Regions from separate parts of the Lacticaseibacillus boliensis genome, predicted to be linked through region 2. Evidence: riboswitches for the same ligand, from Rfam matches in the RefSeq annotation. Region 2 holds a riboswitch; the other holds the start of a gene.
The links. Region 2 has a riboswitch for thiamine pyrophosphate ahead of thiM (hydroxyethylthiazole kinase). Riboswitches for the same ligand answer to the same signal wherever they lie in the genome.
Positions count from the first base shown of each region.

Region 1: another riboswitch for thiamine pyrophosphate. It lies ahead of thiT (energy-coupled thiamine transporter ThiT); the one in region 2 lies ahead of thiM (hydroxyethylthiazole kinase).

Region 1 covers NZ_BAAIHN010000005.1:113,056-123,644, reverse strand. Annotated here, with positions in the region: partial or broken gene ACYVRB_RS04005 (mucin-binding protein) at 750-1,202, opposite strand; gene ACYVRB_RS04000 (DUF805 domain-containing protein) at 1,404-1,946, opposite strand; gene ACYVRB_RS03995 (hypothetical protein) at 2,058-2,285, opposite strand; gene thiT (energy-coupled thiamine transporter ThiT) at 2,402-2,941, opposite strand; TPP riboswitch at 3,052-3,148, opposite strand; gene ACYVRB_RS03985 (glycosyltransferase family 8 protein) at 3,628-4,470, shown strand; gene ACYVRB_RS03980 (hypothetical protein) at 4,695-5,153, opposite strand; gene ACYVRB_RS03975 (AAA family ATPase) at 5,137-6,474, opposite strand; gene ACYVRB_RS03970 (glycosyltransferase) at 6,615-8,114, opposite strand; gene ACYVRB_RS03965 (LPXTG cell wall anchor domain-containing protein) at 8,186-9,334, opposite strand; gene ACYVRB_RS03960 (hypothetical protein) at 9,962-10,589, opposite strand, start outside.
Region 2 covers NZ_BAAIHN010000009.1:18,896-38,284, reverse strand. Annotated here, with positions in the region: gene ACYVRB_RS05605 (AAA family ATPase) at 1-3,784, shown strand, start outside; gene ACYVRB_RS05600 ((Fe-S)-binding protein) at 4,520-5,353, shown strand; gene ACYVRB_RS05595 (LutB/LldF family L-lactate oxidation iron-sulfur protein) at 5,350-6,831, shown strand; gene ACYVRB_RS05590 (LutC/YkgG family protein) at 6,824-7,525, shown strand; gene ACYVRB_RS05585 (GNAT family N-acetyltransferase) at 7,664-8,161, shown strand; gene ACYVRB_RS05580 (MFS transporter) at 8,222-9,364, opposite strand; gene ACYVRB_RS05575 (lipoate--protein ligase) at 9,674-10,687, shown strand; gene thiE (thiamine phosphate synthase) at 10,883-11,515, opposite strand; gene cytX (putative hydroxymethylpyrimidine transporter CytX) at 11,496-12,656, opposite strand; gene thiD (bifunctional hydroxymethylpyrimidine kinase/phosphomethylpyrimidine kinase) at 12,646-13,467, opposite strand; gene thiM (hydroxyethylthiazole kinase) at 13,478-14,281, opposite strand; TPP riboswitch at 14,333-14,439, opposite strand; gene ACYVRB_RS05550 (LacI family DNA-binding transcriptional regulator) at 14,602-15,549, shown strand; gene pgmB (beta-phosphoglucomutase) at 15,633-16,301, shown strand; gene ACYVRB_RS05540 (YesL family protein) at 16,371-17,054, opposite strand; gene ACYVRB_RS05535 (ABC transporter substrate-binding protein) at 17,296-18,594, shown strand; gene ACYVRB_RS05530 (carbohydrate ABC transporter permease) at 18,712-19,389, shown strand, end outside.

The DNA.
Region 1 (10,589 bases), on a different contig from region 2:
TTGGATTTGTCGGGCCAATAAGCTGCCTTGATCTGCACATCAAAGCCTAACGTCGACAGCGTATCCGCCGTCACCGTGTAGGTTACCCCGTTAGTCGATTGCGCTTTAGTGGCACCACTCAAATTAGGAGCGGAGTCGATTGCCTTAAAGTTCGGCAAGGTAATGGAGACAATGTCGCCTTTAACCAAATTGGTAGCAGCAATCGACAACTTGTCTTTGTCTTGCGTTCCGGAGTCGGGTTTTGTCGCCGAATTGCCCGTCAAACCACTATATGACTCGACGATACTTGTCTGCCCATTGACCGTCATCGATGCCGTTGCGTTGCTGGTAGGCGCTGGCTCTGGTGTTGGACTCAGAAGCGACTTGTAGCTAACGACTGGCGCAGTGGTCTTCGTTTTTGCGGCGGCTGTGGTGGCTGAATCTGCGGTTTTTGCCGCAGTCGTGTCCGCTGTCTTGGTCGCAGCACTTGCTGGTGTGTCAGTCGTCGCTGTGGTTGCGGTAGCCGTCGTTGCATTTGCTTGGGACGCATTGGCAGTCGCAGCATCCTTGGCTGTCGTGTCTGTTGCCGTCTTCGTTGCTGAGTCAGCCGCCGTTGTGGTCGCATCAGCTTTTGCAGTCGCTGGTGTTACTTGGGCGCTGGTCGTCGTTGCCGCCTCGGTCGGGGTCGCGGTTGTGGTCTTGCTTGTGGTAGCTGTTGTTGGTTGTGCCGGCGTTGCTGTGGCCGGTTTTTCTGCGGCGTTTTGGGCATAGTGCACCGTCACGCTGCTGTTGGCGTCTGTCGCCGTGACAGTTGCCGCAGCAATCTGCGGCTGGTCAGCGGTCATGCCTGTGACGCTCGCAGCTGCGACCGCGGCGAAGCCGGCCTGGCTATCTGTCTGCTGCCAAGTCTTGCCATCATCGTTAGAGGTGAAGTGTGCCGTCTGTACCGTATCTGGGGCAACGGTTTTGCCCGTCGCATCGACATAGTGGATCGTGCGTGTCACGTTTTTCATCGTGACGGCCTCAGCCGGGGCCTGGGTGTCGCTGACCGTTGCTTGTTCGTCGGGGCTCGTTGTGGCCGCCGCGTGTGTCGCTTGCGGCTTGCTGAAACCCAGTGCGGCGATCGTAATCACTGTTGCACCGGCAATGACCCATTGGTGCTTCGCCTTGTACATTCTGAAACGGGTCTTCTCAGTTGTTAGGCCGATTCTTTTTTTATTCATGATGTTCCCTCCAAACTGTGGTCCAGTTCTCTTCTCCTCTATTGTATTAATTTTAATTTGTGATAGTCATCAACATTTATAAATATCTTGTTTATAAAATGAAAGTAGGCGCTACCAATCTTATTGTATCAGCATCCGCCATATAAAAATGGTAATACTTGGGATCAAAAAAAAGCTCCTCCATGCCGGAGAAGCCTGCCATCATTCACGACCTGCCGCTTCGTCGCGCGGCGGATCCTTGGTCGGCAGCACCGTGATGACCAACATCGTGATGCCAATCGCCGCCAACAAAAGCAGTCGCGCGGTTGCTTGATGCCACAACAAGATGTAAACGAGCCACTGGCCCGCATACAACGCAACATACACCGCCCAGTGGACCCCGGCGTCGCGAAACCGCCGGATCACCAAGGACAGCGACGGTAACAACGTCACCAAGCTGATGACGATCAAGAGCAACAATAACCACAGCATGCTCATCAGAAGCGCGATCGGACTGCTCAGCTTGGCGGTGTCCCCGCTGTTGGCCAGCTTTATCACCGCCCCAATACTGACGGCGATCGTCACGCCGCCGATGATCAGCCCCACGATAGCTGAAAACAGCATCAACCACCAATACTCGCGACGACTGCTGCGGCCGGTGAAATTCACGTAATTGGCAAAGTAAGCCTTGATGCTGGTGAAGCCGCCGACGCCGTAATAGTTGTTGTTTGTTTGTTTCGCGACGCTTTCACTCGCCTTTTTCATCCGGATCCCCCGCTTCCTGTGTAACTCAATCACTCATTTTTCTCTGTTCACGGGTGAATATACACCCAGCCTGATCAGCGAACAACGAACAGTTTTGTCACCTGTGCGGCCTCAACCAAACAATAAGGCATAGCCTAACAAGCCTTCAGCAACGATCCCGGCACCGATGTAAAACCAACCCCAAACTTTGGCGCCACCGGCTCGAAGCGATTCGGTCTGACTGCCAAACAAGTTACCGCGGACCAGCCGCAACCAGTGGCCGCGCAACACCTGCACGCCCACTAAAGCCGACCATATTCCACCTACACCCAACACCCACAGCGTCGTCGGATCTGACATCGCGTTATCCTCCAAAATGAAAGCGCTGTTATTAGATTCCAATCTTAATATACCCCCTTAATTATTTTTGGGCAATAAAAAGCGGACCGCCAACGCGATCCGCTTGGATATATCGATTAATTGGCCGCCAAATGTGCAACTTGCTTAGGCAAGAACAGGTGCTTGGCGATCGTGACCAAAGCCGTGGTGACAACCAGCGTCAAGATGCCGGTGAAGACGGCGGACAGCCCGTTAATGAACAGCGAGTAGATCCAAGCCGACATCCCCTTAGGCGCGTAGCTACCCCAGAAGATCCAGCCGGCGTAGAAGTGGCAGAGATACTTGGCGAAGACGCCTAAGATCACCGCCGACCACGCCCACGCGAGAGCTTTGCCTTTGGCGTTTTGCGTCAAGGCGCGCTGGAACGGCTTGTAGAAAAGGCCGCCGAGCCCGGCCACGGTGAAGGCGATCGGATATTCGATAAAGCCTTGCGTCACGTTCAAGACGCTGCCTTCGCCGATCCCGATCAAGAGCAGATCCAAGATCCCCCAGGTGAAGCCGGCCGCCATCGCCGGGCCGACGCCACGACGTAGCGCCAACACGCTGATTGGAATCAGGCCGTAGCTCATTTCCACAGAGCTGATGCCGGTTTTGTGTGGGACGTACTCCAACGCCATGGCAAACGCAGCGATGATCGCCACTTCTAGAATGACTTGTAAATGTGAATGACTTTTTTGCACAATAATAGACCTCCTTTGTGATTTTACCCATGCACAAAGAAGGTCGTATTTACGACGCTCACAATCCCTACGCTCGTATTAGCGAACAGGTTCGAAGGGTCAGGGTTTCCCCACTCTCAGCCAATGGCTCCCCTTTGTGACGGGTATTCAGTTATATTGTACAAGCTCTAAGATGACAGAATGGTGAGAATTTGTCAAGGAACAGTCACAAGATCAGTTGTGTTTTCTTGCGCCACCACCTCAGTTAAGCGCAGCTATACTCGGTTTAGAGATGATCATCATGGATCAAGAGCAAGTCATTTGCAAAATAACAACAGCTTATATTTCACCATTCCCAAAGTATTCGTCGCGCAATTAAACCTGAATGAAGGATATTCAATTACAATCAATGTGAAAGATGGTGCGCTTGTCGCTAGTGCCACTGAACAATCTAACTCATTCATTAAGTTACACGAAATTGCTGCCATGTAATTTCTAGCCGACAAGTGGCACCTCGATCTGGTCTTCTTCTCTTTCACCGATGTATCCGCTTGCATCCCCCGCCCTCAACTTGCTATGCTGGAATTATGGCATATATAAGTAATTGCTATGCATAATCCAGAAACGCAAGGAGACGTGAGTGTATGTTAGAACTGAACCGCCCCATCACCCAACAACAACCCATCAACATCATGCTGGTAATCGACCGCAACATGGTGTTCCAGGCGCTGAACCTCACGCGCACGATCCTCGCCAACAATCCGCAAGACGCGTTGCATTTTTACATCATCTGCGACAACGTCACCACCCAGCAGCGCCGCGCGTTGACGCAGGCCTTCGCCAACAACCCGCGGGTGGTGATCCAGCTGATCACTCCGCACATCCCTTTGCCGGCCAACGTCGCGACCAGCTACCGCATCCCCAAGACCGCCTACTACCGCATCTACGTCGATCAGCTGCTGGCAGACTACCCGGTCGAGCGGATCTTGTACCTGGACGTCGACATGGTCAACACCGGCGCCTTGCGCCCGCTGTACGACACGGCCTTGGGCGCGAATCTCATCGGCGCCGTGGCCGACGGAGGTGACCTCGACCGTTTTGAAAAAATGGACCTGGCGCAGGTTTCACCCGATCGCTATTTTAATTCCGGCATGCTGCTCATCGACGTCGCCCGCTGGCGCCGAGACCAGATTGCCACGCAGGTCGTGGCTTATGCGCAAGAAAACGCCGAGCGCTGCAAATATCATGACCAAGACGCCCTCAACGCGATCTTGCACAGCCAGTGGCAACAGCTCCACCCCAGATACAACGCCCAGACCAACATCATGCTTGGCGAGACGCAGCGCTTCTCGCGCGATGTCTTGCACAGCACCCGCCAGAATCCGGTACTCGTCCACTTCTGCGGCCACATGAAGCCTTGGCGGGATGATTTTCCGCATCCGGGGCTGAAGCGGTTGTATTATGGCGCGAACCTCACCGCAAACTAAACCAGACGTCAACAGCCTCACCATCGATTGGATGGTGAGGCTGTTTGTGTGTGGTTGCTAGACTTGATCAACGCTTGGCCGCAATCTCCAAACAAGTTGTGATAAATACATCTAGGTTTGTCTCAGGCACCCGTTGCAACTTATCTCGAAACGCGATGAAGTCGTCGCGTTTGGTTTTCTGCTCCTGCGGCGAATGGGCAACAGGGAAGATTTTGAGATACAAATTACTTTTCTCGCGAATGTGCATATGGCATGTCGACCGCTTTGAGAACGTCCTCCAAGTTACCATCACAATAGATTGGTGTGACCCGATCTTTATACCACCGCCGGGATAATCCAGGAATCCGACCTTTTAGATACGCGTTCTTGACGTCTGGGTGTTGCACATCATCAACATCCATCAAGGTGAAAATATGCAGATGATCCAGGCTTTCAAGCGAATACGCTTCGGCAAATACCGCCTGTGATGCTAAGTCGCTTTCTTTTAACAATCGCTTAGCCAATCCTTCGATCTGGATACTCGACCGACCACTATCTTCGGCAATCACGATGATTTTTAACCGGATCGCTGAACCCAGACTTTGAGCAATGGCCACTTCAGATAAGCCATGGGCGACCACAACCACAATGTCTTGCGCTGGTCGCAACACCCGCTTGGGGCGCTTTCTACTTTTGCTGGCCATCAAACACCTCATCGAGATCGAGGAAACCTGTGTACGGAATCCCCATAAAGTCACCATTAAGATACATCTTCTGGACGTTGTTGTTCTTCTTGATGGTTTTGATGTCGGGAAAGTTAGCGACATACTTAAAGCCATCAGTATCCTCTTGAATAACATACGCAGATTCTGGGCGGAGCGCATTCAGCAACAACGTATTATGCGTGCTGAAGATCAGCTGACCCTTGATCTGCTTGTCCAAGGCCTCAACTAGCTTCAACATCAACAGGTCATGGATCCCGGTGTCGATTTCATCGATCACCACAGTGTTGCCATGCATGGCGTCTGCGATCATCGGCATCATATCCAGTAACCGCTTGGTCCCGTCTGATTCTAACTCAAACGGAATATCGCGCACTTCACCCCAGATATTCTTTTGGACGATCAGGCGATAATCCACCATCTCGTCTTGATACTGTCGCACGTATTTCAGCCCGACAATGTCCGAATACAGTTGTGGAAAAAAGGCGTTCAGCATCTGTTCGATTTCATCAAGCTGCGTCTCATCTTGACGCAAAATCCGCCCCGCTCTGGGTGCCGTGGTCAATAGCCCATGCGTATAGCCCTTGCGCGTATCTTCAAGCGTGAAAGAAATTCGTTGAATCTCTCGCATCGCGTGCCAGACACTGTTTGCCACCCCATGACGCATATACTCGCGATTGTTGTCCTTCAGCGCCAAATCAATGATGCTCAAGAAGGTGTGCTTACCCCAAAGCCGCTGGATACTATTGCGAAAATCCGCATTAAGCACTTCGTCGCTGAAGGCGGTCCCGTTCAGCATGACCTCAATGGTCTCTTCTTGCCGGTGAATATCAAAAATCATGCCGTTGCGAACATTCACGATTGAATACAGCGTTTCTCGCTTCAACTGATGGTCGCTGTCAAAAATGAGCTCATAATACCCGGTACTGTTGCCAGTGCCTTTAAGCTCACTGTTCTCAAACGCGATGCGGATGACCGAGTCTTCATGACTGTCGATCGTAAACGCGTTGCGAAACACTTGGGCCAAAGTCGTCGCTGTGGCAAGCGGCCCAACTGATGGCTTCTGAACTTGGTTAGCTTCCAACGCTGCAGAATCCTCGCTCAGCTTCTCCATCAGCTCACGCGCAAAACGAAGCGTGACGATCGTTCGCGCCAATTGGGCAAAAGGCTTTAATAGATTCGTTTTCCCGGCACCGTTTTCGCCATACAATGCCACCACGTGCTTGGGCTGATGGCGTGTCGTCAGATCCCAATCCACATCGACGAAAGAACCATAGTTTTCCAAATGCAAAGCAGTAATCATTGTTATCCCCCGTATTTGGAACATTTTATGTCGAAATTAGGATATATTGTGCTTATATCATAGCATTATGCGCCATGCGACACAACCGCCCAAATAAATGGCGCCGCCCACCATCGACCTGGTGAGCGACGCCATTTTAATTATTCGGCCGCAGCCGTCAACACCTCATGCCACTGACCCCAAACCGCATCTTCTGAATACCGAGCGCAAAAATCATATGCGCCTTGCGACAGCGCACTCAGCTTCGCGGGATCATCCCACAAATCGATGATTGCCCGGGCAATGTACAGCGGGCTGTTGGTCGCAACCACAATGCCGCTTTCCCCGTCGTTGACCAGCGTCGTCGGCCCGTAATCGATGTCGTAGGTGATGACAGGCAGGCCGTAGCTTTGCGCCTCCAAAATGCTGACGTTGAAGCCTTCGACTTCGCTGGTGACGACCATCACCGAATTGTCGGGATAGATATCATCCAGGCTGTCCTTGAACCCGCGAAAGTGGACGCGTGCTTGCAAGTCCAAGGTGTTGACCAGCTTGATCAGCTTGTTTTGTTCCTCATACCCTGCCATCGGCGCGCCAAAAATGTTCAGCGTCGCATCAGGGACGATTTTTTTAATCAGACTCAGCGCCTGGATCGCATCCCCGACGCGTTTTTCCGCGGACAAGCGGGCAACCACCAAGATCGTATGGGGCGGCCGCTCGGCTGGCGTCACCCGCGGCCGATCTAACTCAGCCGGCGTCAAGTATCGCACCGGCACCGTGTACACAGGCGTCGGAACCAGCTGCCGCAAGTCTTCTGCCTGCTTCTCGGTGGACACGATGATCCCGGAGAACTTGGCATCGACGGCTTTTTGCACCCACAAGGTCACCTGTGGCGTCGCGGCGTTAGGATCGTTCAGGTGGCTGCTGTGCATCACAAGTAATTTTTGCGCTGGCACCGCCATCTGACTGAGCGGCACGACCGCGGTCTCATGGCGATCAGCGAAGAAGACCGCCGAAGGATCCTTGGTCGCGACGACATCTAAGAAGTACGCGAAAAGGGGTTCCATCGACGTGAACGTTCTGATCTCGCCGTTGAAGCGTAACTGCATCGAGCGGTTACCCCACTGCCCGTCAGCACCCAGCCCATATTGCTCAGAATAAACCAACTCGTGCCGGCGGTTCCAGAACAGTTGCGTCGCCACGCGACCCTCTTGATCAATCAGCTGGGTCATGGACAAAAAGCCGCGCGTATCGTACAAATCGACGCTTGTGACCTTGCCGCTTTGATCGTAAAAACTAATCGTATCTAACGCCAGGTTAGCAGGCCGGAAGCGCACAATCGCCACGATCTTTCCGGCCAAGATGAAGGTCTGTTGCAAGTGGTCGTCACTGGTCTCGATAGTGTCATTCGCGATGGTTGGCACCTCAGGCGATACCGCTTCGCTTTGTTCGGTGAACCCTTGGAAAAAGTCGAACATGTTGAGATAAGTTGACGCATCAAGGCCATATTTTTGCAAAATCGGTGCGACTTCGCGATCATACTCACGGGTCACAAACACCGGTTGCCGGCGATAGTTTTGAAATAGTTGCACGCGTGCGATCATCATTTTCTCAATTGCAGAAATCGGTGCATAAAGCTTGTGCGTTAAAAAGTATTCCATTTCAATGATCTCCATCAATCCATCATTGCGCAACGAAAGGGTCACCTCAACGAGATGGCCCTTTCATGATACTAGTTTCGGCGCTTACGCTTCAGTGAAATTCCCAGAAGCGCTGCCGTTGCGGTGAGCAACGTTGCAATTCCTGCAAGCGATGCCTTGTTGGTGCTTTCCCCAGTTTCAGGGAACCGCTCAGCTTCATCTTGTTTGGCGATCGTAGCCGGTTGTGCGTTGGCTGCGATCCGGGCTTGCTCAGTGCCATCCGTCTCTGTCGAAGCAGAGCTGTTGGTAGCGAGCGGCTTTGGTGCCGGGGTGGAAATTGCCGTTGGGGCTGTTGTTGGTGCAGTCGTTGGAGCCGCTGTTGGTACGGATGTTGGTGCAGTCGTCGGAGCACTCGTTGGCGCAACCGTCGGGGCAGACGTAGGAGCTACCGTCGACGCAGCGGTTGGTGCGGACGTTGGCGCACTTGTTGGAGCAACGGTTGGTGTAGACGTAGGAGCTGTCGTCGGTGCCGCAGTCGGTGCCACTGTGTGTTCAACCGTTGGAGCTACTGTTGGCGCGGCTGTCGGGGCTACCGTCGGTGCAGACGTCGGAGCTGCGGTAGGAGCTACCGTTGGAGCAACCGTCGGCGCAGCGGTCGGTGCGATTGTTGGAACCACTGTTGGTGCAGACGTTGGGGCAACTGTCGGAGCAATCGTTGGAGCTACGGTTGGTGCAACTGTCGGAGCTACCGTCGGTGCAGACGTCGGAGCTGCGGTTGGGGCTACGGTCGGTGCTGTCGTTGGCGCAGACGTCGGAGCTACCGTTGGTGCTATCGTTGATTTTGGCTCAAAGTTAACGTAGTATTCGCCAGACGGATTGACACGTGTATCAATAAAGACTTGATTACCGCTAGCTGTTATGCCATCGTCTTGTGTTGCAGATACCTGATAATCTTCCGGAACATCAAGGCTTAACACATAGGATCCTGTAACAGAGGCACTTGTAATGCCGATCGTCTGCCCCGTTACAGAATCAACCGAATAAATAATCCCAAATGCGCCAACTGTTGTTGCATCACTATCATCTGGCACAATATGAACTTGATAGATTCCACTAGTATCTTGGGTCGTATCAATCAGAAATTGACCTCCCTGGACTGATACGCCAAGGTCTTGATTATCGGCTGCATGATAGCCACTTGGAATATCTGTGGACAGAATATTACCATTCGTGAAAATCATAGTCGTCCCGTATCTACTGTTACTCTGGTCATCCCAGAGAATAATTGTTCCTGATGCTGCTGAAACTTGCTGAATAGGCTCAGCATGTACGGTTACAACCGAAATAGCTGCACTACCTAATAATGCCGTCGAAATTAATAAAGCCTTTTGCCATTGTGGCAATGTACGTTTGTTCCCCATTAAAATTAACCCTCCACTACGATATGATTTTGTCATATCAGATTTCACAATTATCCATGAAAAACAGATGATTGTCTATAAAAAACGTCACTGTACATATCGTCGCCCACTCGCATTCACGAAATATAAAGCACCCTTAGTTAAGGTTTGTTTATAAAGTTACACACTCAATTGATTTAGGTCCTAAATATATAGTTATTTTATCAGTGAAGGTGTCTATATTTTTCTGTGTTCTATAAAAATTTGTGTTACTTACTTTTGTCATCAATAATTACATACACTGTTTATCAACGATTAAATCGATGAATTAATAGTCAAAATTTATTACGTAATCTTAAAAAAGTTTTTCCGTGAATTGAATTGGGAATCAACACACACTTAAAATGCAAAAAAAGTAGGACCCACCCCCTTCAGAGATTACGTCCTACCTTCATATAACCTATCAGCTTATTTACCCGAATCCGTGGTCCCAGCGTCACGTGCATCAACACCGCTCGTCGTCCCGGTGCCAGTACTTGTTACGGCCGTGCCAGTCGCTTGTTTCACTACCTCAGTCTTACCAGTTGCGCTCTCGGCACCGTTGTCCGTACCAATCGTACTCGAAGCTTTCGCGCCTGTCGTCGTGGTCCCAGCGACCTTACCAGTACTTGTGCTTCTCGAAGGCGTCCAGCGGTGATAGCGGCTAGTCGCGTAACCCGACCGACTGCCAATGGTTCCGGTGTAGCCAGCAGAACCAGTACTGCCGGTACTACCGCTGTTACCAGTACCACTTCCAGTCACGCCGTTAGTATCAGCCGTACCAGCAGTTGTCGTAGCATCGCTGCCCGAATCCGCATCGGCAGTCGCCGATTCACTTGAAGCAGACGCACTCGTAGCGGTTGTCGCCGTGGTGTCCTTAACATCAGCCTTTTTATCGTCAGCCTTGGGTTCATCTGCCTTCTTCAGCCGCGCCGCGTAACTTTTGTGCAGCGCCTTGATCTTGACGGTCAGCTTCTTCAGCTGCTGATCCGAGTAAACCACCGCCCGCTCGCTTTTGGCGACCTTCAACAACGCCGCCAGCGCATGGTCGTTGGCC
Region 2 (19,389 bases):
AATTAAGCATGCAAATGCGGCGGATGGTGGCCTATATGCTCATGACGGCGCAAAGGTCAGCCTTTCACAATGCACAGTGGAAGGCGTATTTTGCGTCGGTTCAACGATCAATTCGAGTTCAAGTCGATTGGGCGCTATTTTAACAGTTCAGGATAACGGTCAAGTGCTTGCTGATACGCTGTATTTTTCGGAACGGTATTCGGATTGGTGGACACTCCATATTCTCAACAACTCAGTTGTACAGGCAGATGGCCTTGTTTTGCCTGAAGGAGAGCTGTCGGGCAATATTACGGATAGTCGCGTCACAATCAAAGAGACGAATATCGATCAGGCGCATGCGCTGGAACTTGTTGTGGAGGGAGATGCAGAAGCTAACATTCCCGGCGCAAGGCTGCGCCAGACTGCCAGTAACGTTGAGCCGCAAGCACCTGCAAAAGATGACAAGAATCCTGATTTAGAGGTTACCCCCACGACAAGTGATGAGCCGACTGAAACCGAACAAAAATCAGCAATTGATCAGCTTGACGAGATGATCGGGTTAGCTGAGTTAAAGAAGCAAGTGCATAGCTTCGTTAAGGTCGCGTCTTTTAACCAACGCCGTGCTGAGCAAGGGATGAAGACGTCTGGGCAGTCGCTACATTCATTATTTCTTGGCAATCCCGGTACTGGGAAAACGACAGTTGCACGGCTTGTGGGTAGGGTCATGTTTGAAAATGGTGTATTGCCGGACAATACCTATGTTGAAGTTAGTCGTCAGGACTTGGTGTCTGACAATGTTGGCGGAACGGCACTCAAAACCCAGAAAGTCTTGGAGTCCGCGCTTGGCGGCGTGCTGTTTATTGATGAGGCGTATGAGCTTTATCAAAAAGGTGGTGTGACCAATTGGGGGCAAGAAGCGGTAGATACGATCCTCAAGTATATGGAAGATCATCGCAATGATTTAATGATCATCTTTGCAGGTTATACCAAGGAAATGCAAGACTTCATGAATATGAATCCTGGGTTGACGTCGCGGACGCCTAATGTTTTCAATTTTTCAGACTATACGCCTGATGAAATCGCAGAGATTGGGATCGGGGACTTACATCGTCAGGATTATCAATTCGATGAAGCCTATTACACCAAAGTGGTGAAGCGTGAATTTGTCGGCGACGTCGACCACAGCAATGGTCGTTGGGTACGAAACTTTAACGAAAAGCTGATTCGTATCTTCGCTAAGAACTTACCAGAGGATGCAACCGGTGATCAGCTGGGGAAGATTTCTAATGCGGATATTGATGAATTAACCGGTGGCGATCAGAGCGCTAAAAATTCGGAAGTTGATGCCCTATTAGCGCAGTTGAACGGGATGATCGGACTGCAGAGCGTTAAACAATTCGTTAATGATCTCGTGACACGTATCCGCCTTCAGCAGAAACTACATGATGTGTTGCAGGACAATAGTAAGCCGACCTATCATATGATTTTCACCGGCGCGCCAGGAACTGGGAAAACGACTGTGGCGCGGTTGATAGCCAAGCTATTCTTTAATTTGGGGATTTTGCCCAAAGATACGGTTAGCGAAGTTTCGCGACCGGATTTAGTTGGCCGCTATATAGGCGAGACTGAAGAGAAAACAGCAACGGTCATCCGCAATGCGATGGGCGGCGTTCTTTTTGTTGATGAAGCTTATCAGCTGACTAAGGCCGGTAGTAGTAACGACTTTGGTAAAGAAGCTGTTGAAACTTTTGTCACTGAACTGGAAAATAATCGCGATAAGTTCGTGGCGATTTTTGCTGGTTACACTGATGATATGAAGGATTTTCTGGTTGCCAACGAAGGCTTGCGCTCGCGGATTCCGCTGACGCTTGAATTTGAAGATTATACACCAGAAGAAGTCGCTGAGATCGTGACCAAGATCGTGACCAAGTCGTGGACAGTCAACGAACAGTTGCTCCAATCGGTAGTCGTTGACCAGTACAAAGCACTGCCGAAGAGTGAGCGCAGCAACGGCCGGTGGGCGCGCAACTTTGCCGACACGTTAATCAGCCAACATAAATTGTGGCTGGCAGATCACTTGGAAGAAGACCCTGATCTGGATGTTAAACGGATTCAAGATAGCGAATTGACTGCCAATGAGGCCAATCAAGATGATAAGGATCAGGCGGTTGATGACCTGTTAGCCGAGTTGAATGGCATGATTGGGCTTAATAGTGTGAAGACCTTCGTCACTGACTTGGTTGCCAAAGTTCGCGTAGAGAAGAAGCTCAAGGAAAAGTTGCCAGACAGCAACAAGCCGACCTATCATATGGTGTTCTCCGGTGCGCCTGGGACTGGCAAGACAACTGTCGCGCGCATCATCAGCAAGTTATTTTATAACCTTGGAATTTTGCCAACTGATCGGGTCATGGAAGTTTCGCGACCAGATTTAGTCGGCCAGTATATTGGCGAGACGGAAGCAAAGACCAGTAAGGTTCTGCGCAATGCGATGGGCGGCGTTCTTTTCGTCGATGAAGCTTACCAGTTGACCCAATCTGGCGGTAGTAATGACTTTGGCAAAGAAGCTGTCGAAACCTTCATCACAGCATTGGAGAATGATCGTGACCAGTTTGTTACTATTTTTGCAGGTTACACTGATGATATGAAGGATTTCCTGGCTGCCAACGAAGGCTTGCGCTCACGGATTCCGTTGACGCTTGAATTTGAGGATTATACACCAGAAGAAGTCGCTGAGATCGTGACCAAGATCGTGACCAAGTCGTGGACAGTCAATGAACAGTTGCTCCAATCGGTAGTCGTTGACCAGTACAAAGCACTGCCGAAGAGTGAGCGCAGCAACGGCCGGTGGGCGCGCAACTTTGCCGACACGTTAATCAGCCAACATAAATTGTGGCTGGTAGATCACTTGGAAGAAGATCCTGATCTGGATGTTAAACGGATTCAAGATAGCGAATTGACTGCCAATGAGGCCAATCAAGATGATAAGGATCAGGCGGTTGATGACTTGCTGGCCGAGTTGAATGGCATGATTGGGCTTAATAGTGTGAAGACCTTCGTCACTGACTTGGTTGCCAAAGTTCGCGTAGAGAAGAAGCTCAAGGAAAAGTTGCCAGACAGCAACAAGCCGACCTATCATATGGTGTTCTCCGGTGCGCCTGGGACCGGCAAGACAACTGTCGCGCGCATCATCAGCAAGTTATTTTATAACCTTGGAATTTTGCCAACTGATCGGGTCATGGAAGTTTCGCGACCAGATTTAGTCGGCCAGTATATTGGCGAGACGGAAGCAAAGACCAGTAAGGTTCTGCGCAATGCGATGGGCGGCGTTCTTTTCGTCGATGAAGCTTACCAGTTGACTAAGGCCGGTGATAGTAAGGACTTTGGTAAAGAAGCTGTTGAGACCTTCATCACGGCTTTAGAGAATGATCGTGATCAGTTTGTCGCTATTTTTGCGGGTTACACTGATGATATGGATAAATTCTTGGCCGCTAATGAGGGATTGCGTTCTCGAGTGCCGTTGAAACTCGAGTTTGAAAATTACACCCCAGAAGAGGTTGCCCAAATCGTGACGAACATCGTTACGAAAAATTGGACCGTCAATGTTGTCCTACTTAAGAGTGTTGTTGCCAGTCTCTACAAGAAATTACCGGAGAATGAACGCAGCAATGGCCGCTGGGCACGCAACTTTGCTGAAAAGCTGATTTCACAGCACAAGCTGTGGTTAGGAAAGCAAGATGTCGAATTAGCTGGGTTTGATGTCAAAAAGATTCAAGACGATTTGCTACTTGAAAGTGTGACGTGGTGAGTTGTTGCTAGTGCCGGTCTGCACGTGCTTGTAGCTTTAAGGGCATCCGGCATGCACTCGGGGCATCGATAGATTACCTTGCTGGCTTTTGGCTTCAGCGCTTAAAGCACAGTCAGGTGGTCTTGTCGATGTCCTTTTAATGTGACGTGAAAAAGGGGGGCTACGCTCTCGGTATTGGATTCCGCCAATACTGAGAGTGTAGCCCCCTTTTCTTACTTTTTCCGTGTATTATATTGCGGTAGTCGCTATCTTAGGCAGTGTATTGGGCGATTGTGAAATCACAAGATTGGCATGGCCATTTGATCGTGCTGGAAGTCTGGGTTTTGTGCGCCATAAAAAGCTGATTGTAGGGCTTGTCCGATTTTTCTGTACCGACTGCATCGATCAATCGGCCAATAGCTGTAAACCAGTGTGGAGAAAGCTTTCATTCTATTTTGAATTGAAGACTACCTGGTATTAACGGCTGTAATGGCAAGCATGATATCCAGTTGTTCATCGTCGACACGGTTTTTTAAAGCATAAATCTTCAGGTCAATAAGCCGCACTAAAACGCATGCCATGCCAGGCACTTTTTGTGCGTTTTTTTGGCAATTTCTGTGATTGATACAATGCATTATGCTTGAAAACCAATTATTGAATAGTTTTTTTACAGATTTAAAGCGTTATCCAATGATGGCCGGTGCTATGATGACAATGGAATCATTCTAAAATGGTCTCAGCAAAGGAGGTAGTGAGATGAAAGTCGTGATCTTCTCGACTTGTATCGTTGACCTGTTCTTTCCCAACGTGGGTCAAGCGATGGTTGAGGTATTAGAGCGTTTCGGCTGCGAAACCGCAATGCCGGTCAAACAGATCTGTTGCGGCCAGCCGACATACAATAGTGGGTACATCAAAGAGACACACAAGGTGCTACGCAACGAGGTCGACGCCTTGCTCAGCGTCGATGCCGATTATATCGTCGGCCCGGCCGGCTCGTGCGTGAACATGCTACGGGAATATTCGACGCTGCTCAAAGACGATCCTGAATACAAGGCCAAGGCTGAGACGCTGGCCGGCAAGACCTGGGAGTTTTCCGCCTTTTTGTACCGTGTGTTAGGGGTGTTAGACGCAGGGGCCAAGCTGGAGGAGACGGCGACATATCACCGGTCGTGCCACATGACCCGCCTGTTAGGCGAGCGCACCAGCCCGTTTGTGTTGTTGGATCATGTTGCGGGGCTGGATCTGGTGCCGTTGCCGCATCTGGAAAACTGCTGCGGCTTCGGGGGGCTGTTTTCCGTTAAGGAACCTGAGATCTCCAAGCAGATGGTCGATGAAAAAGTCAACGACGTGCTCTCGACCAACGCCAGCGTCTTGATCTCCGCTGATCCGGCGTGTTTGATGAACATCGCCGGGCGCTTCAACCGGCGTGGCGAAAAGATCAAGATCATGCACATCGCCGAGGTGCTCAACCACAACGTCGACCCTGCGCGGATCGCTTATGTACCTGAGGATCAGCGCGCTGAGTTGTATGCCAACGGCTATAACCAAGGCTTCACCCAAAGTCCTGTGCAAAAGGAGGTGGGCGCATGACGCTGAAGACAACCGACGCCCCATTTTTGACGCGCCTGAAGGAATCTGAACAAGACACATTCATGCAGCAAAGCGTCGCCAAGGCCCAAGACGCCCAGTGGGACAAGCGGACCGCCGCGCGCAACGAGCTCGGCCATTGGGAAGAATGGCGAAAGCTAGGCGAGCAGATTCGCCAACACGTGATCAAATACTTACCCGATTACCTCGAAGAATTCGCTGACAACGTGGAAAAACGTGGCGGGACGGTGCATTTTGCCCGCACCGATGAAGAAGCCGCGGCTTACGTCAAGCAGTTGGCGATCGATAACGACGTCCATCATGTCGTGAAGTCCAAGTCGATGGTCACCACCGAAATCGATCTGGACAAGACCCTGCTTGAAATCGACGGCATGCACCTGATGGAAACCGACCTGGCGGAATTCATCTTGGAAGAAGACGATTGGGACGAACCGACGCATATCGTGTTTCCGACGCTGCACAAAAACCGCGATCAGATCCAGAAGATTTTTCAAAAGCTCGGCTATGACGGCGACAATGATCCCCAACACATGGCGCGCTTTGCCCGGAGCTATCTGCGTGAGACGTTTTTGCACGCCGACATGGGCATCACCGGCTGCAACTTCGCGGTGGCAGACAGCGGCTTGATCAACCTGGTCACCAACGAAGGCAACGCGGATTTGACCATGGCGGTGCCTAAGATCCAAGTCGTGGTGATGGGCATGGAACGCTTGGTGCCAAGCCTCAAAGAAGCCGAGGTGTTGGACAACATGCTCGCGCGTTCTGCGGTCGGCCAGAAGCTGACGAGTTATTGTTCTTTCTCGGGCCCGCAGATCACAGGTGAAAGCGACGGTCCCGAACAATTCCACGTCGTGATCGTCGACAACGGCCGCAGCAATGCCTTGGGCTCGCCGTTTGAACAGGTACTGCAGTGCATCCGTTGCGGGGCCTGCTTGAACGTCTGCCCGGTATACCGCCACATTGGCGGGCATGGTTACGGGTCGATCTATCCGGGACCGATCGGCGCGGTGTTGTCGCCGGTCCTGGGCGGCTATCAGCAATTTGGCGACCTGCCGTTTGCTTCCAGCCTTTGCGGGGCCTGCACCGAGACCTGTCCCGTGAAGATCCCGCTGCACGAGTTGTTGATCAAACACCGGGAAGTGATGATGAACGAGCGGCACCTAGACCACAGCCTGAACAATGTCATCATGAAAGGCATCGGGGAAGCGACCGCGCATCCGATCATGTTCCGCGGCGCCTTGGCGATGGATCACGCGGGGATGGGCGTCTTGGCCAAAAAGACGCCGACTAGCGTTGAGAACATGTTCAACTACCAAGGCTTCATCAAACACGCGCCGTCGATGGCGGCAGGGTGGACCGACGTGCGGGATTTGCCGCGACCACCGAAGCACGGTGAGAATTTCCGTAGCTGGTTCAAACGCCACGCCGCTGAAAAACAGGGAGGTGCCAGCCATGACTGATAATCGCGAAGCTTTTTTGAACGCGATCGCGGAAAAATCCGGCCGGCCGCGTCACCAGCTGGAAGCACATCCGTTCGAGCCGATCAATGACCTGCCGGAAACAACCTTGGCGGACAAGACCCCGGAAGAATTGCTGGCTTTGGCCAAGACCAACAGCGAAGCCGTTCATGTCACCTTCGACCAGACGACGCTTGCCGGCTTGCCGGCAAAGCTGACGGCGTTTTTGCAGGCCAAGCAGGCGCAATCGGTGATCTTGCCGCAGACTGAAGCTTTCGACGCCTTACCGCTGGCCGACTGGCAGGCAGCCTTGACGCCTTCGCCAACCTATTGGCAGGTTGGGGCCAGCCGTGAGGTCAACTTGGCTACCGCCCAGGCGGCAGACGCGGCGATTGGCATGGCGGACTTTTTGCTCGCGGAATCCGGCACGATCACGGTGGCGACACAACCGGGGCAAGGGCGGGCGTTTCATTTTCTGCCGACCCATTACCTCAGTATCATCCCCCAAAGCCGGATCGTGGCGCGTAGCCGCCAGGCGATGAATTGGTACGATACCCAGCTCAAGAGTGGCAATCTGACCACGTCAAACATCAACTTCATCACCGGCCCGTCGAATTCCGGCGATATCGAGATGGTGCTGGTGGTCGGGGTCCACGGACCGTTGGATATGACGTATTTAGTCGTGGCGGACTTATAGAACTTAGCCATGGCTAAATACTAAGAATTCCTATTATTCTTGCAGAAGATTTGGTTGATTCCCTTGAACTGTTTTCAAAATTAAGGTATAGCTAAGTTGACTCAGAGATGAACTGAACAGATAAGTGAGGGAAATCGAATGCAGTTAACTTATGAACCTGTATCATCAATGCCACGGCGTAACGCCGCGTTGAAGATCTACCGCGGGGCGCTAGATTACTTCCGCGAAACCAACCAGCCGTTGCCGACGAGCGGTACCGTCCAAACAGATCGCCACCGTATGCCCGAAAACGACAGCATGCAAGACAAGCATTATGAGCTGATCGTCGTGGGCGGCAAGCCGATCGGCGTGGTCGATGTGGTGTGCAACGACCCTGATACCAATACCATCACCTTACAGCTGTTGCTCGTCACGCGCACGGCGCGCCATCACGGCTACGGTGAAGCGGTGGTCGCCCACCTGCGCAAAGTGTTTGGCGGCCGATCTTGGCGCTGGCTACAAGTGGTCGTGGTGAACGCTGATCCCAAACGCTTGGCTTTCTGGGAAAACCAGGGGTTTGACGTGGTCAGCCAACGCCGCGTCGCGTTGGCGTCAGGGGATTGGCAGAAGCGAACGGTCTTGCGGTTAGCACTGTAAGACAACAACAGGCGGAGAGAACGTTATCGATAGATAGCGATTCTCTCCGCCTGTTTTGGTTTAGTCAGCCGTCAAGGTCTTGGGTTCCGGCCAAGCGAGATGGCCAATGATCGCGATCGCCAAGAAAACGACTGCCACGGCGCAAACGCCGGACCAGCCCCAGCGGCTCCAGGCCCAAGTGGCGCTGAGCGTGCCCAGCGAGCCGCCGAGGAAGTAGCTGAACATGAACACCGAGTTATTGCGACTGTTCGTGTCGCGGCCGAGGGATTGAACGATGGCTTGGTTGGAGACTTGCCCGAACTGGGTGCCCAGATCCAACACCACGATCCCGACGATCAGGCCAACCAACGCGTGCCCGAAGAACCAAAACACCAAGAAGGCCAGGGTGGAAAACCCGATGCCCATGCCAATCGTCAGCCGCGGTGAATACCGGTCGACCAGTCGGCCGATGACGGAAGCAAACAAGATCCCGGTGATGCCAAGCAGCCCCATCGCCCCGGCGGCGGTGCTACCAAGATGAAACTGCGCGGCCAGGTAAAAGGCAAGTGTCGCCCATAAGACGTTGGAAGCGCCGAACAAGGCGAAGCCGTTGATCGCGGCGCCTTGCAGATGCTTTTGGCTGGCCAGCAGATGTGGCAGGCTGGCCAACACCGCGAGGTAAGAACGGTCGACATGGCCGCGGAAGTCTTGGGGTAAAGCGTGGTGCAACACGATCAGCAAGATCACCAAGGCGATGGCGGCAAACAGGTAGACGTTTTGCCAGGCCATCACGCCAGCAATCAGTCCGGCGATGGCCCGGGACAACAGGATCCCGGTCAGCAGACCGCTTAAGACGTTGCCCAACACGGCACCGGTGCGGATCCCGCGGGTCAACGCCGCGGTGAAGGGGATGATCATCTGCGGCGCCACCGACGTGATCCCGATCAGCAGCGACGCCACCCCGAAGACCCAGACGTTAGGGGCCAGATAAGCGGCAATCAAGGCAAACACCGCCAAGACGACCATCACTTGAATGAGGTGATTGCGGTCGAATTTGTCGCCAAGCGGCACGAGAAAAAGCAGCCCGAGCGCGTAGCCCAGCTGGGTGAGCATCGCCACGGCGCCAACGGTGGCCTTGGAAACGGCAAACGTGGTCGCGATCAGCGGCTCCAGCGGCTGGATATAATTGAGGTTGGCGACGACCACCGCCGCAGCGATAGCCATCAGAAGTACTTTTGATTTAGATAAGGTCGATTGCAAAAGTTAGTCCTTTCTGTTGACGAGACAGCAGACAGCTGTCGTCTTGCGAAAAGGACTTTCACACCGTATGATCAACCAGTGGCGCAGTGCAGGGTACATGGCCGGCTTTCCTCCCCTCAAGAAGCGCGAGTTCCATTCTAGCTTAGCACAGATCCGATTTACAGAAAATCAGCATTGTTGTGAGCTGCCAATTTACTTGTGGTGAGGCGTGGCGTGATTGACATTGATTGTAAGCTCTCACATAATGGATCTGTGAATGAGGAGATGATGGCGATGCGCTACTACAACATGCCTTCTAATGATATCAGAGTCAACCTGGCGACTGAGCAGTATCTGTTGCAACAAGATTTCGACGAGCCACTGGTTTTGTTTTATATTCAAAAGCCTTGCATCATTATCGGCCGCAATCAGAATCCGCTAGAAGAAATCGATGTGCCATACGTGCGCCAGCATCAGATCACGCTGACCAGACGGCTGTCTGGCGGCGGCGCCGTGTATGATGATCTGGGTAACGTCAGCTTTAGCTTCGTGACCCCGGCGACGCAACAAGACTTTGGCAACTTTAAGGCGTTTACCGCACCGATCCTAGACGCCTTACACGCGATGGGCGCGACTGGGGCGACGGTCAGTGGGCGCAACGATTTGATGATCGATGGCAAGAAATTTTCCGGCAACGCGATGTACAAAAAGCGCGGCAAGCTGTTTTCACACGGGACGTTGATGCTTGATGTGGATCTTAACGTGTTGCCGCAGGCGCTACATGTTGCCAAAGATAAGATCGAATCCAAAGGAACCCGATCGGTGCGCAGCCATGTGACCAACCTGCGGCCATATCTGGCGCCGCAGTATCAGCACCTGACGACGCCGGCTTTTCGCGATGAATTGGTGCGGCGGTTGTTTGGGGTGGTTGACCTGGCGGCGATTGCGGATAAGCAGCTACACCTGAGCGCCGCAGACAACGCCGCGATCGCTAAGCTCGTGGCTGAAACTTACGGCAACGACCAATGGATCTTCGGCCAGACGCCGCCGTATACGATCCAACGGCGCCGCCGGTATCCGGCGGTGGGCATCGTTGACGCGCGGATCCAAGTGGTTCAAGGTAAGATCACCGGCGTCCATTTTTACGGTGATTATTTTGGCGAGCGCGATTCTGCCGAGCTGGCAATGCGGCTGCTGGGCCGAAACTACCGACGCGACGCCATTGAAGACGCGGTGGCAGATATCGATGTAGGCCAATATTTCAGCCACCTCGACCGGGCGACCTTTGTCGATCTCATGGTGGATTAGACCGTAAAAAAAGTGGCTGCGACATAAAGCGGTTTTAGCATAGCGTAGAAGGGTCATGCCGAGTAAATCGCAAACTTTGCGATTTTGCTTGGCATGGCCCTTCTACGTAAATGCGGTGCTTTATGGCGCGTACATATCTGTAATCATCGTGGTTATTTCGTCAACTTTAATTTTGTCTTGGTCCTTTTTGCGTGCTCACGCCAGCATCGCGGTGACCTGCCGGTTAAGGGTTTTCGCGTTGGCTTGAATATCTGTGGCGGCGAAGATTTCAGACACCAAGGCGACGCCGGCGATGCCGGTGTCGCGCAGTTGCATGAGGTTTCCAGGATGGATGCCGCCGATCGCCACTGTCGGGATCGTGACCGCGGCGGTGATTGCCTGTAGCGTCGCCAGCGGAACGTCGACGGCGTCTGGCTTGGTCGCGGTGGCAAACACGGCGCCGACGCCCAGATAATCGGCCCCGGCGGCTTGGGCCTGGACGGCTTCCGGGACGGTTTGTGCAGAGACGCCAAGGATCTTGTCGGGTCCGATCAGCCGGCGGACGGAAGCAGCATCGCGATCGTCTTGGCCGACATGGACGCCGTCAGCGTCGACGGCCAAGGCGACTTCGACGTTGTCATCGATGATGAACGGCACGTGGGCGGCCTGACACAATGGCTTGATCCGCCGGGCTTCTTGAATAAAAGCCTCGGTAGTCAGGTTTTTTTCACGCAACTGTAACATCGTCACGCCGCCAGCGAGGGCTTGTTGGACGCAGGCCTCAAGCGTGCGCCCGTTAAGCCAGTGACGATCGGTGACGGCATATAACTTAAGCGCTTCTTTTAACAAGATTTCTTCGCCTCCAATTGACGATCAAAGTCAGCCCTGCGACCAACACGATGGTCGGGATCGTGCTTCCCAGCACGGTGACATGGGCCAAAAACAAGCGGTACAACGCGACGCCAAGCGCCCACAGCGCGAGGTTAGGCCAGTCAAAACCGGCGGTGGCGCGTTGGTGCAAGGCCGCGCAGATGATTTGAATCACGGCTAGCGGGACGAACACCGCCGAGATCCAATAAAGAAAATTCGCATAGGCCGACTGCGGCACAAACACCGCCACGGCTGTGCCCAGTGCCGTCACCAGCAGCGCCAACCATTTGGCGGGCAACTTGGTGAGCAATGCCGCGCTGACGCCGGCGGAGTACACATCCAAAAACGTCGTGGTGATCGTGGACAAAATAATCACAACCAGCGCCACGATCCCAAGACCGAAGCCACGCATCAGCCCGGCGATCGCGGTTTGGCCGGTGATCAGCGTCCCAAACAACCCAATGGCAAACATCCAAGAGCTGGTCAAGTTGTAGACCCAGACGCTGACCGTGTTGGCGCGCAACGGTTTGGCGGCCTGGCTGGTGTAATCGGCGATCAGTGGCAACCAAGACAGCGGCATCGCGATGGCCAGTTCCAAAGCCGCCCCGAAGCTCAGGTGGCCGGTCGGCGCGGGGATGCTGCCGTGGGTGAGGTAGCGCACGCTTAAGTAAACCACGGCAAGACACAGCGCGATGGCTGCAATCGTGTTCCAGCGGCCGAGGTCTTGCAACCCGATCAGCAACCACAAGGCGATGATGATGCCGATCACGACTGCCCAAAAGCCTAGGCTGATCGGCCAAAACACTTGCGCGGCCTGGGCGCCGGCAAAAATCATGACGGCGGTCCAGCCGAGCAACTGCAGGGTGTTCAAGGCGGCAAACCATTGCGACCCGTGGGTGCCAAAGGCGCTGGCGGTGGTCGCCATCGCCGGCAATCCGCTGGCGGCGCCGATCCGCCCGCAGCCATACATCAACAAACCGCCAATCAAGTGGCCGAGGATGATCGCGGCCAGACCGCGGGCGATGCCCAGCGGTGCAAACAGCGTCCCGGAAAGGATCTCCGCGAGACTGATCGCCGCACCAAACCACAAGAAGGCGTTGTCGCGGGTACTAGTCTTCATAAGCGTCCTCCGGATAAGCCCAGTGGTTCAGCGGTCCGTGGCCGTGACCGACAACAATGCCGTCACGAATAGCGGCTTCGACATACGTCTTACCGGTGCGGATCGCGCTGGCTAACGGGCGCCCTTTGGCCAACTCCGCGGTGATGCAGGCCGATAAGGTGTCGCCGGTGCCATGGGTGCGTACCGTGTCGATGCGGGTAGCCGGCATCCAAAAGTCGCTGCCATCTGCCAACAAAACGTAATCGCTGGCAGAATCGTCGTCGCTGAGATGGCCGCCTTTGACGATCACGTTTTTGGCCCCGAAGGTCAACAACGTGTGGGCGGCTTTTTTCATCGACTGGCGGTCGGTGATGGCCGTGTCGGTGAGCTTCTCGGCTTCTGGCAGGTTAGGGGTCACCAAGGTCGCCAGCGGAAACAGCTCCGAGCGAACGACGGCGATGGCGTCTTCGGTCAAAAGCGAGGCGCCACCTTTGGCAATCATCACCGGGTCGACGGTCAAGGGCCCGAAGTCATAACGTTTGAGGTTGGCCACGACGGCACGCACGGTGGGGATGTCTGCGAGCATGCCGGTTTTGCATGCGCGTATAGCCAGATCTGCCGCCAGTGACGCAAACTGGGCATCGATCATCGCCGGCGGCAAGGCCAGCGAATCCTGAACGCCGAGTGTGTTTTGCGCGGTGATGGCGACGAGAACGGTCGTGGCAAAAACATGTCGCGATTGGATTGTTTTCAGATCTGCCTGCATGCCGGCACCGCCGCCAGAATCAGAACCGGCGATCGATAACGCCTGAGGAAACTGAGTTAAAGACATGGCTACCCTCCTATGCGCGCTTGGCTTCTTCGTAGCGAGCCGCGGTGGTGAGGGTCTCGACATCAAGCTTGGCGAGCACATCCATCAAGTTGGCAGCAAAGGTCCCGGCCTGTGTCGCTTCCAGCGGCTCTGCGGCCAACTCGCCGGCAACACCCAAGGTCGTCGCGCCCATCAAGGCCGCTTCGAAGGTATCTGTGGTCAGGCCAGCATAGGCGCCGATGATACTCGACAGCAGGTCGCCTGATCCGACCACAGCGGGCAGCAGTGCGGTTTGGTTGAAGACAGACGCCAGGTCGTTGCCGGAAGCGATGGCGTCGATCTTGCCGCTGACCACCACGGTGCAGTCATAGCGTTGCGCGCACCGCTGGGCCAGGTCTGCCGGCGCTGCCGTCGCAGACAGCGCGTCGATGCCCTTGGCTTCGGCTTCGACGCCGGCCAAAAAGGCGATCTCACCGGCGTTGCCACGGATGACACTGATCGGATAGTCGTTCAGCAACAGCTTGGCGGCGCGGGCACGGTAGCCGGTGGCACCGACGGCCACCGGATCCAAAACGATCGGTTTGTTCTTATCTGTGGCGGCTTTGGCAAGCGCCAAGATCAATGGCATGTCGCCTTCGTTGACGGTTCCGAGGTTGATGACCAAGGCGTTGGCCGGGGCCATCAAGTCTTCGGCTTCATCTTTGGCCAGCGTCATGATGGGGCTAGCCCCCAAGGCGTTGAGGCCGTTGGCGACAAACCCCGGGGTAACGAAGTTGGCGTAGTTGACGACGAGTGGATGCTTGGTTTGCAGTTGCGCGAGTAATTCTAAATCCATGTTATTTTCCTCCTGATCGCAAAAAAGACGCCGCGAAGAGTCGCGGCGCCAATGATTTTGGCGACACTTCCCTACGCAAGTACTAACTTACAGGTTCGAAGGGACCACGCAGCACATGCGTATCTCGGCCGCTAATGGCGGCGCCCCTAGTGTCAATTCATTAATATACTTGTAGCTTAGCAGATATCCTTTGAAAATGAAAGCGGTTGGCGGGTGTTTGGTCGCGGCTTCTCTAATGAGGCAAGCGGGTGCCGCTGCATTTTTTTGTATCATAGCGGCAAGTGGTGGTATAGTGCCATTAGAGTACTGGAGGGATGGCAATGGTTACGCTTGCAGACGTGGCAAAAAAGGCGAATGTTTCTAAAATGACGGTATCACGGGTGATCAACCATCCAGAGCAGGTCACCAAGGCGTTACAGGAATTGGTTTATGCCGCTATGGCGGCGCTTGATTACCATCCCAATGTGGCGGCCAAGGCGCTGGCCAATAACCGCACCCAGGTCGTCAAGTTCTTGATCCTCGAAGACATCGACACGACAGAACCGTATTACATGACGCTGTTGTTTGGCATCGCTAAGGGCTTGGACACGCAACAATACGCGATGCAGTTGATCACGAACAGGGAGTTCAAGCGCGACGATGCTGATGGGTATATCATCACCGGGATGCGCGGCAGCGACTACGCGTGGATCGAGACGCTCGCCAAGCCGGTGGTGTTATTTGGTGAAAACAGCAATGGTTGTGATTTTGTCGACGTGAACAATAAACTGGGTACTGAGATGGCGACGCAAGCGGCGATCGATCAAGGCTTCACCAACATCGTCTTTATTGGCATCGACGTGAAGGAACCGTTCGAATTCTCACGCGAAGCCGGTTATATCAACACCTTACAAAGTGCCGGCCAGATCCCTCAGGTACACCGGTTGCGCAATCATAGTCACATCTCAGAACAGTTTGTGACGGATCATTGGGATGATTTTCCAACCAACACGACGTTTATCTGTGCCTCAGATCGCCTGGCGTTAGGCGTGGTGCGGGCGATCGGGCGTTGTGGCGGGATGATTCCGGAAGACTATGGCGTGGTCGGTTTCGACGGTGTGTTTTTGGATCAAGTCTCCAATCCGCAACTCTCGACGGTCAAGTCGCCGGTCGCCCATCTCGGCCAGCTGGTTGCGCAGATGTTGCTCAACAAGATCCAACAAGACGGTGCCCCGCAAGGTGAGTTGTTGGTGACCCCGGAACTGGTTTTGCGCCGGACCATGCGGTGATCTTGTTACCGCTAACAGCCTCGTGTGGCTTGCGCGGCCTCTTGTGAGCGGTTACGCTTGAGAAAAACCAGAAGAGGTGCGCGATGTTAAAAGGAATGATTTTTGATTTAGACGGGGTGCTGACGGATTCAGCGGCATATCACTTGCAGGCGTGGCGAGAGCTGGCGACCCGCCTGCAGATCACGCTTCCGCCAGAGGCTAACGATGCCTTGCGCGGGCGTTCGCGCGCAGATTCACTGGCGTTGATCTTGCGCTATGGCCATCAAGAAACACGCTACACGGAAGCTGAAAAAGCCGCCTTGGCCGAGTCAAAAAACACCGCGTATCAGCAATTGATCCAGGCGATGACGCCGGCGGATATTTTGCCTGGCATCACGACGTTGCTCGATGCCGCCAAGCAGGCAGGGTTGCGTTTGGCGATCGCCAGCGCTTCGCGTAATGCGCCGACGATCCTGGCGCAACTGGATCTGCGCCGGTATTTTGACGGCATCGTCGATCCGGCTACGCTTCACCGCGGCAAGCCTGACCCTGAGATCTTCGTAAAGGCCGCCGCCACCATCGACCTGCCTAATACCGCCGTGATGAGCTTTGAAGACGCGTCTGCCGGGGTCGCGGCGATCAAAGCGGCCGGCCAGTTCGCCGTCGGGATCGGGGATCCGCAAGTGCTGGCCCAAGCAGACGTTGTCGTGCCCACGACGGCTGCGTTGAATTATCAGCAGCTGGCCGCGGCGTTTGCCCGGACAAATTCGTAATCGGTGCATAAGAAGAGACCCTCGTCGCAAAACCGTCATGGCTTTCGCGGCGAGGGTCTTTGGCTGCTCTTAGTGGCTGTTGGTGAAGTTGGTCTTGATCCAATCGAGCAGTGGCGTGTTGAGGTAATACAGGGGCACCAGCAGGCAAGAAGTCAAGACGATCAATAACAACGGACTGACCCAGACGCCGATGCAAAGGCCGACCAAGGCAATGATCGCGTTGGCGAGCAGCATCATTTTGTGGTTGGCCAGGCCACCGATGGCTAGGCGCCAATAGTCGCTGGTCTTGAAGGTAAAAGCAGAAGCAATCAGCCAGACAGTCAGCAGCAAGATAGCCACAAATAGGCCGATCAGCATCAACGCCGGGAGTAAAAAGTATAACCAGCGCGGGCCGGCGGTCAGTTCGACGCGGCTGTATAACATTAATGGCAGCGTGAAGACCCACACCGGCAACCAGATCCTCAGGCCTTCTTTGAAGTTACGCCGCATGAAGCGCCAGGCGTGGCGATACAAGCCGGGCGTTTTGGTCCGGGCGTATTCCCCGACGGCGGCTAAGGCGGCGATTGCCGCAGGCCCGAGCGGCAGCAGACACAGCCACCATAGCCCGATCGCGAAAAAGCTGGGCTTCAAAAACAAGATGGTCAGCAACAATGGCAAGCAGACCGTGATCATAAACGCACCGATAATCGTGACGGGATAGAGTAAATCGACGATGCCTTGAGAAATTTGAGTGGTGCGCGTTTTTCTTGCCATAAAGGTCTCCTTTGATGTCAGAATATTCATTTGTGAGAATGCTCGGCAGACGATAACCGCGCTCTAACGTTGAAGATTATAGGTATATAATATCAGATTCACGCCTAAGCGTGGGCGGTTTTATACTGATCTGCATTCTGATACCGGTAACAGCCGATTTAACAACGGTTTGGGCTTGCGCGACGTGCCTCGTCTCGATATGATACTCATGTAAGCGTTTCAAATAAGGAGGGCGAAAAGGATGACAGGAACTAAACACAAGCTTGTGAAAAGTCTAGTTGCAGGGGCAGCATTACTCGGTAGCGTGATGGCATTGAGCGCCTGCTCAAGTGGCTCGTCAAGCAGCTCAGGCACAACGACCGTCGATTTTTATAACATGAAGGTCGAATTCAAAGATGGGTTGAACAAGGCAGCCGCCGAGTACAACAAGACGCACAAGAACGTGAAGATCAAGGTAACCAGTGTTGGTGGTGGGACAGACTATCAAACTTCTTTGAAGGCGAAGATGCAATCCGGCAAGACGCCAGATGTTTTCGCGGTCGAAGGCCCGCAACAGTTGCAGACCTATAAGAAGTACTTAGCCGATGTTTCTTCCGGCAAGGCGATCGACAAAGCCTTACCGGGAACGCTAAACACGGTGAAGTCTGGCAGCCAAGTGCTTGGCTACCCAGTCTTGCAAGAAAGCATCGGGATCGTTTATAACAAGGCCATCTTCCAAAAGGCCGGGATCGATCCTGCTAAGATCACCGACCAAGCTTCTTATCAAGCCGCGTTGAAGACGTTGAACGACAAGAAGTCAGAACTCGGTATCGAAGCACCAACCGCCTTCCCAATGAAGGAAGGCTGGGTCATCGGCCAACACGCGGCCGATCCGTTCCTGTCACAAGAATTTGACGGTTCTGTCACCAAGGCTTACAACGCCAAGACGATCAGCTGGAAGAACAGCAACTACTTCAAGCAATATATCGATGCAACCGTTAAGTACAGTGCGCAACCGGTTCAAAGCATGGATTACTCCACGCAAATCGAAAAGCTTTTCTCGACCGGCAAAGTGGCGATGGCAGAGCAAGGTTCTTGGGTCTATCCAACCATCGAATCTGTTGACAAGAAGTTGGCTGCCAACATCGGCATCATTCCAATCCCAGTCAACGAAAAGAGCGCCGGTAAGCTTTCTGCAGGCGTGACCCAGTGGTGGGCTGTCAACAAGCAAGCCGATCCTAAGACCAAAAAGGCAGCCATGGCCTTCATGGACTGGTTATTCACCTCGAAGACCGGCAAGAAGTACTACATGAACCTCAAGGTCGTACCGGCTTACAAGGGCTTCAGTAATAGTGACCTGTCTGATCCATTGAGCAAAGACACCTTGGCATACATCAACAAAGGCGATACCCAAGGCTTAGTCTTCGGTGGTTTCGCAACCGACTGGGGCATGAATAACATGGCCAGTGAGTTGCAGAAATACGTTGCTGGCAAGGAAAGTTGGAACCAGGCAATCAACAATTCTAAGACGGCTTGGAAGACAGCACGCGCTGGACAATAACACGACAATCAGTGAGGAGAAGGGTAGCCAATACGCTTCTCCTTGTTTTTATCAACAAGCAATCTGCGCGGGGTGACCCGCGTCTGCAATTATTCATATTCGTCACTAGGGGGTAATATGATGTCCCAGAAAAAGACATGGTTCTATCTGTTCTCGGCGCCGGTGCTGATCGCGCTGTTTCTCGTGGTGATCCTACCGTTCCTCTACGGGGTCTATTATTCGTTCACCAGCTGGGATGGCGTCTCAACGAGTGGTTTTGTCGGCATTCAAAACTATATCTCTGCGTTCAAAGACCCGGGCTATCTCGCCTCGCTGTGGTTTACCATCAAGTTCTCGGTGGTGTCGATCGTTTTGATCAACATCATCGGGCTGGGCCTGGCGGTGTTGGTCACCAACAAGTTCAAAGGCGCCAACATCTTGCGGACGATCTTCTTCATGCCGAACTTGATCGGTGGCCTGATCCTCGGGTTCATCTGGCAGTTCATCTTCGTTGAAGCCTTTTCCGCATTCGGCAAGTTGACCGGCATCGGTGGGCTTGGCAACTGGTTGGCGACCACGAACACCGGTTTTTGGGCGCTGGTCATCGTCATGGTTTGGCAGTATTCCGGCTACATCATGGTGATCTACATCTCTTATCTGCAAGGGATCGACCAGTCGTTGATGGAAGCCGCTGATCTTGATGGCGCGACGTCGATGCAAAAATTCTGGCGGATCAAGTTCCCGTTGATCATGCCGGGATTTACGGTGTCGCTGTTCATGACGCTGTCCAACTGCTTCAAGCTTTACGATCAGAAC